One region of the Acidicapsa acidisoli genome, then DNA from elsewhere that is predicted to be linked to it. Evidence: riboswitches for the same ligand, from Rfam matches in the RefSeq annotation. Region 1 holds a riboswitch; the other holds the start of a gene.
The links. A riboswitch is a leader RNA that binds a small molecule or an ion and turns the genes downstream of it on or off. The one in region 1 is predicted to bind cobalamin.
Positions count from the first base shown of each region.

Region 1 (3,397 bases):
GGAGTTGACCGAGAGAGGATAGTCGTCGGTGTAGTAGTAACCGAGTGCGGTCTCGAGCTGCTGCTGCTGCGTTGACGTTAACCCCGGTATCAAATTGGGCAGAACCAATCCTCCGACACCTTCTATTTGCTTACCAAACTCGTTGTGGAAATAGGTGGCGCGGAAGGTTACGCGGTCCGAGAGGAAGTCCTGCTCGACACCTCCCTCATAAGTGCGGGTGGTAGGCGCGGCCAGCGGCGAAATATGCAGCTCCTGCGCGACGGACGCATAGCCGTTGGTGACGAGGAACTGGTAGAGCGAGCCGAACTGATCGGTGAGGGCCGGTTCGCGAACAGCGTCGCCGAAGTTGGTCAGAATCTTGGTGCCGCTGAAGATGTTGTGGCGCGGCATGACTGCGTAATACGAGAGGCTTGCGCGCGGCGAGGTTTGCGTGCCGAAGAGGGAGTAGTGTTCCAGGCTGCCGCCGAGTGTGTAGAAGGCGCGTCCCTTGTAGTCGCCATGGACTGAGGCCACGTAGTCGTAGTTGGTCCGCTCGGTGGTTTCATAGGTGGCGAAGGTCGGAATGTTTTCGAGGCCGCGCTCATCTTCGTAGTGAAAGCCGATGAGCCCGATGAAGTGCGGAGTAAAACGGTAGTCCCCCTGATACACGAGCTGATCGCGGTTGGAGACGAATTGTTCATTGAATGGATATTGTTCCGGATAGTCGAGCATGGCGCGGCCGGAGGCGGTGTAGCCGTTGGCTCCCGTGAAAGTGACGGAATTCCCGAAATACGCATAGGAAGGCCCGAACGTGGGGCTGTTTGCGTATTCGATGAGTTGGCCGGAGGGCTGCCAGAGATTGTATTGCTCGCGCTTGCGGGCGAGGCCATAGCGGAGGGAGTTGTGGAAGTCGCCTGTAGTCTGGTTATCGATCGTGCCGCTCACGATAAGATCCTGGTCCTTCTGCGTGGCGTCGTCGGCAACGTGATAGAAGTCCCATGCGTTGGGAACCCCGGTCGCATCGGAGCCGTAGTGGACTGTTCCACGAACCTGGGTACTGCCCAGAGGCTGCCAGCCTAGGTTGCCCGATCCGGTCGCCACATGAAACTCGTCGTTGGGCAGTGCGTTGGAGGTCTGCAACCAGGAAAGTCCGGTGAGGTAATCGATCTTCTTCTGGGAGCCAGAGACCTCGCCGTGTTCGCGCGAGGAGTTGAAGTTGCCTACATCGCTGTCCATGTGCAGGACGGGGGAAGCACCGGTTCCCTTCGGCGTGGTAAAGGCGACGACTCCGCTGGCGGCATCCGCTCCGTAGAGGCTTGAATTGGGCCCGCGATAGACCTCGACGCTGTCGATGCCGGTGGTGCTGAGGGGGCCGAAATCGAAACGCCCGCCGAGATCGCCAATGCTTACGCCATCGAGCAGAACCTTGTTCGCATCCGATGGGCCGCCGCGGATGAACAGAGACGCTTGCGAGCCCGTCTGGCCGATCTGCGTGGAGACGGTGCCTGGCATGAGGCGCAACGCATCTGTGAAGTTGGTGCGCAGGGCCAGGTCGAGCGAGCCAAGAACCGTGGTGGCTGCGCTGGTCTGCTGCTGCGGCACTGGCGTTCCGGTTGCGGTGACAACAATCGCCTGGTGGACCCACTCCGGCTCCAGCACGAGATTTTTCTCGATGTTGTCGTTCATCCCGGCGTAGAAAGCCGCGGGTTGAACCTGGCGAAAGCCCTGAGCGGTAATCGTGAGCGAGAATCGTCCGCTCCTGCCGGTAACAAACTCAAAGCTTCCATCTGCAGTCGAAACGGTCTTGGCCAAGTAACTGGCCCCATTGATAAGCACCACTGTTGCGCCTGTTACCGTTGCTCCGCTGGTGTCAGTGACCGTGCCGCGAATAACACCGGCATGCAAGATTATGGGAGCGAGAAGAAGAAAAGCAGCGCAGAAAATCCGCGTGAGCGCCGCGAAACGATCTTTCGAAATGGACATCAAAATCCTCCGTTCCCCTCGGAACGTAAGCAGGTGATTGGCACCGTAGGACCGGTATCCTGACTTGCGCATTTCCGAACCGCCTTCCCAGGCGTCTCCTTGATGGAGAAACCCAGTGGCACTTGGCCGGATTTCCGCGAGAGCTCTCATGAACGACGAATGAGCCCGCGGGTGCGCTCACAGTTGCGGGGCAGTGGCGGATTTTCACCGCCTTCCCGAACATCCTGGTGAGTCTCCGTGATCGGTGGCGCGCGCATCTGTCGAAAAACTCTACGACGCAACACGCAGGACAGGCAGTAGAATCTGGTGACCATGGCAGGATTGGAAGCTGCGAGCTTCGGTTCAGGAAACCGCGCAAGGGCACATTGCAGAGTGTAGCACCCGCTTGTATTACCGAGCAATCTATTGTCGAATCAACGGCTTAGGATCTGATCCCCGCCGCCCGGGCGAGAATCTTTCGCGGACAACAATTTCTGCTTGACAGTCTATTGCCGTTCCCATAAGGTTTCGGCCCAACAGAATGTTCCTGTAACCGTCCTCTCCCAAAACTCACGCTTCGACGCGATCTGTTGATGCGCCGTCCCATCAGGCACGGCTCTCGGTCCCGAATGACAATCTGGAGGTCACAATGGCATGTAATCCAAGAAAGCTTTGCGCTGCATTCGCAGTGCTTGCGCTGTCCCTGAACCTGTCAGCGACAGTCTATGCGGCGGTTGAAAATGGTTTTTCCGCGATTCCCGGTAGTATCAAACCCACGACGGACACCGTCATGGGCGAGTTCACCAGTTCGCGGATGACAGTTGAGGTTGTCCTTAGACCCCGCAACGAGTCAGAGCTATCCGATCTTTTAGAGAGTGTCTACGACTTGAATAGCAAGAGCTACCAACACTGGCTCGGACAGGGAGAGTTCTACTCACGTTTTGCCCCAAGCAATGCACAGGTGGCCGCAATCACCAACTATCTGCGGGAAAGTGGCCTGGACGTGGAAACATCTTCGTCTCCTTTTCTGGTGCGGGTGAGTGGACCGAGCAGCATGGTGGAAGCGACATTCAAGACCAGCCTGCGCAACTACCGCAATCCGAGAGGAGTCATCTATTACTCAAATGCTTCCGAGGTTCAACTGCCGGCAAGCCTGGCCTCCGGAGTTCTCGGAGTCGTGGGCCTTTCGAATACGGTGCGCGCGCAGTCCATGGCGGTACGCGCGCAGAAGCACACAATGCCCGCCACTCCAAGCTGTGAAGCTCCCTATCCAACCACGGCTCAGTTATACAACGCAGTCGACAATGGCGTAGGGTTTCCGTTCGGTTACGGCGGTGGCCCGGGATGCAATGGTCTGACGCCGTCGCAGGTCAATTCGATCTATGGCGCACCGGAGCTGGGACCGAGAGGTAAGGGGGCTGGCGCTAATCTTGCTGTCTTTGAGCTATCCGCCTAC
Region 1 covers NZ_JAGSYI010000004.1:498,963-502,359, forward strand. The annotation lists gene OHL23_RS24035 (TonB-dependent receptor) at 1-1,962, opposite strand, end outside; cobalamin riboswitch at 1,995-2,204, opposite strand; gene OHL23_RS24040 (S53 family peptidase) at 2,591-3,397, shown strand, end outside.

Region 2 (3,397 bases), on a different contig from region 1:
GGAATCCTGTGCAAATACGCCGGACGAGCCCGTCACTACAATTCCCAATGCCACCAAGCTGGCCCAAACCTGATTCCGCTTCATCCTGTCCCGCTTTCTTCCCCATGGGGAAACTACCTGAATGTCTGATATCCCAAATTGGACCGGCTACCTGCCACAGTGCCCTCGTTCACGCGGTCACCCACTCGTTCCAGTGTTTGGTGGGTGATTCGAAAAGCCGTCATCACTTGTTGTCGCGCTTCCTCGCCCTTGCGCCGTTCGAGATTGCGCTCTTCGACCTGTTTGTAGACCGCAAAGCCGCCGAAGACCGCGGCCAGCAACGCAGATGCGGCGATTCGCTGCAGCATCCACCAGCGGCCATGCTGTCCTTGTCTCCGCTCGCGTGCTCTTGCCAGCACCCGCTGCTTCATTCCGGGCGGGGCATCGCGATGCTGCAAGGCGATCCGCAGCTTGCGTTCGAAGTCCGCGAGTTCCTGTTCGGTCAAATCTCTATGTTCCACGGACATACTCCTTCAACGTCTGGCTCGCCCTCATGCGCAGCAGTTTCAGGCCGCGCTGTAACTGGCTCTTTACGGTCGCCACGGGCGCTTTCAACGTTACTGCAATCTCTTCCGGCGTCAGGTCTTCCTGGTAACGGAGAACAAGCGCCGCGCGTTGCGACTCCGGCAGACCTGCCAGCAGTTCTTCGATGCGCCGCCCCAGCGGAGACGCGTCGTCCATATCCAGCGGCTCCACGAGCACGTGCCGCTCCTCCAGTTCTACCCACAAATCGGTACCCAGACTTGCGGCCTTAGTCTGCTTCCGGCGCAATGCATCCGCGGAACGGTGTACGGTCACCTGCCGCAGCCAGAAGCGGACGTGCTGGGCCGAGCAAAGCTTGTGGAGATTGCGGTCCAATTCGAGCAGCACATCCTGGGCCAGCTCCTCGGCCAATCCGCGATCTCCCGTCATGCGCCATGCCAGCGAGAAAACCATCGACTGGTGCTCCTCGACGAGTTGCTCGAACTCGAGATTGGATTGGGCCTGCCAGTTCAACAGCTTCCTCATGTGCTTCTACTCTCTAATCCGCAAAATTCCTCGGGGCGGGATGCAGAGCCTTACGCTTTTTTTGAGAAAGATGTTTCAAGAGCTGCGCTGGGAGATGTTTCGAAGCCTGATTCCTGAATTCATACGACCCTGGTGCCGCATGACTATGGTCACTATTTCCACATTAACCACAACATATAGATGTTGACCCGCGTTCAGGCTCACGATATAGTCGATTCTGCTTTCGGTGGTGAATCGTGCGGTTCACCTGAAAGGGAATCCGGTTAAATGCCGGAACTGCCCCGCAGCGGTAAGCAGGAACGAACGCTCCAATACAAGCACTGGTCGAGCAACTGTCCAGCCGTGGACGTTCTCAAGACTGGGAAGCTGGAGCAAATAGGTAGCCTGCAAGTCCGAAGACCTGCCGAAAGACATGTCCGATAGGGCATGGCACATGCACACGCCTCCGAGGGGATGGCCGGGTGATGTGGGCTGTCGTTTTTTCAGGACACCCTTGTTTTCCGGTCTCGAACCCTCCCGGCTCAAGATTCGCTTCACCTCAGCCGACAAGGCTTTCGAAAGGACCATTCCTATGGCCACAATTCAGTCCACACTGACGGACCTCGACCCGAATTTTCCGCTCGCCGAAGCCGCGCCTCAGATGCAAGTCAGAAAGCGGAATGGCGGTCTCGAACCCGTGGACGTCAACAAGATTGTCCGCGCCGTCGAGCGCTGCTGTCATGGCTTGCCCCATGTCGATCCCATCCGCGTAGCCAGCAAGACCATCGGCGGCCTCTTTGACGGCGCAAGCACGCGGGAGCTTGACTCCATTTCAATCCAGACCGCGGCTTCGCTGATCGCCGAGGAGCCGGAGTACTCGCGCCTGGCTGCGCGTTTGCTGCTTGCGACCATTGCGAAGGAAGTTGCTGGCCAGAATATTTATTCGTTTTCGCAGTCGATCGAGATCGGCAACCGCGAGGGCGTGGTCTCTGCCGATGCCGCAGCCTTTGTGCAGGCGAATGCCCGCAAGCTCAACTCTGCCATCGATGACCGCTTTTCGGACCGTTTTGAATACTTCGGCCTGCGCACGGTGTACGACCGCTATCTGCTGCGGCATCCGATTACGCGTCTGGTCACGGAGACTCCGCAGTACTTCTTCATGCGCGTGGCAGCCGGGCTTTCGACGCGGGTGAATGAGGCCGTCGATTTCTACAACTTGCTGGCCTCGCACGATTACCTGCCGAGTTCGCCGACGCTGTTCAACAGCGGCACCAAACATAGTCAAATGTCGAGCTGCTACCTGATCGACTCGCCGTTGGACTCGCTGGACTCGATCTACGACGCCTACAAGCAAATTGCATTGCTGTCGAAGTTCTCGGGCGGTATTGGTCTGGCCTTTCATCGCATTCGCAGCGAGGGGTCGCTGATTCGCGCGACCAATGGATTGTCGAACGGCATCGTGCCGTGGCTGCGCACATTGGATGCTTCGGTCGCCGCCGTCAACCAGGGCGGCAAGCGCAAGGGAGCGTGCTGCGTCTATCTTGAGCCGTGGCATGCCGATGTCGAGTCATTCCTCGAAATGCGCGACAACACTGGCGATCAGGCGCGACGGACCTACAATCTGAATCTTGCGAACTGGATTCCGGACCTGTTCATGCGTCGCGCCGATGAAGACGGGATGTGGTCGCTCTTCGACCCCAAGGATGTGCCGACCCTGACGGATCTTTACGGCGAGGCATTCGAAAAGGCGTACATCGAAGCGGAAACCCAGAAGCTCTACAAACGCCAGATCAAGGCCCGCGATCTGTACGCGCGGATGATGCGGACGCTGGCGGAAACAGGCAATGGGTGGATGGTCTTCAAGGACGCCTGCAACGTGAAGTGCAACCAGACGGGCGAGCCGGGGAACACGGTGCATCTCTCGAATCTATGCACGGAGATCACCGAGGTCACTTCGCATCAGGAGACGGCCGTCTGCAACCTTGGCTCGATCAATCTTGGCCGTCACCTGACGGACGGTAAGTTTGATTTTGACAAGCTCGCGGCGACGGTTCGCCATGCCGTTCCGATGCTGGATCGGGTTATCGATATCAATTACTACCCCGTTTCGCAGGCTGCAGTGTCGAATTCGCGCTGGCGTCCGGTTGGGCTTGGCGTGATGGGACTGCAGGATGTCTTCTTCCAGCTTCGCTGGGCCTTCGATTCGCCGGAAGCGCGTGAGCTTTCCGCCAAGATTCAGGAAGAGATTTACTTCCACGCGCTCTCTGCGTCGTGCGATCTGGCTGAAAAGAATGGTCCTCACGCTGCGTTTCAAGAGACTCGCGCTTCCAGGGGCGAGTTCCAGTTCGACCTGTGGGGCATTACGCCGCGT
Region 2 covers NZ_JAGSYI010000001.1:1,001,573-1,004,969, reverse strand. The annotation lists gene OHL23_RS04045 (DUF4252 domain-containing protein) at 1-84, opposite strand, end outside; gene OHL23_RS04040 (hypothetical protein) at 114-500, opposite strand; gene OHL23_RS04035 (RNA polymerase sigma factor) at 490-1,047, opposite strand; cobalamin riboswitch at 1,255-1,469, shown strand; gene OHL23_RS04030 (ribonucleoside-diphosphate reductase subunit alpha) at 1,619-3,397, shown strand, end outside.
Region 2: another riboswitch for cobalamin. It lies ahead of OHL23_RS04030 (ribonucleoside-diphosphate reductase subunit alpha); the one in region 1 lies ahead of OHL23_RS24035 (TonB-dependent receptor).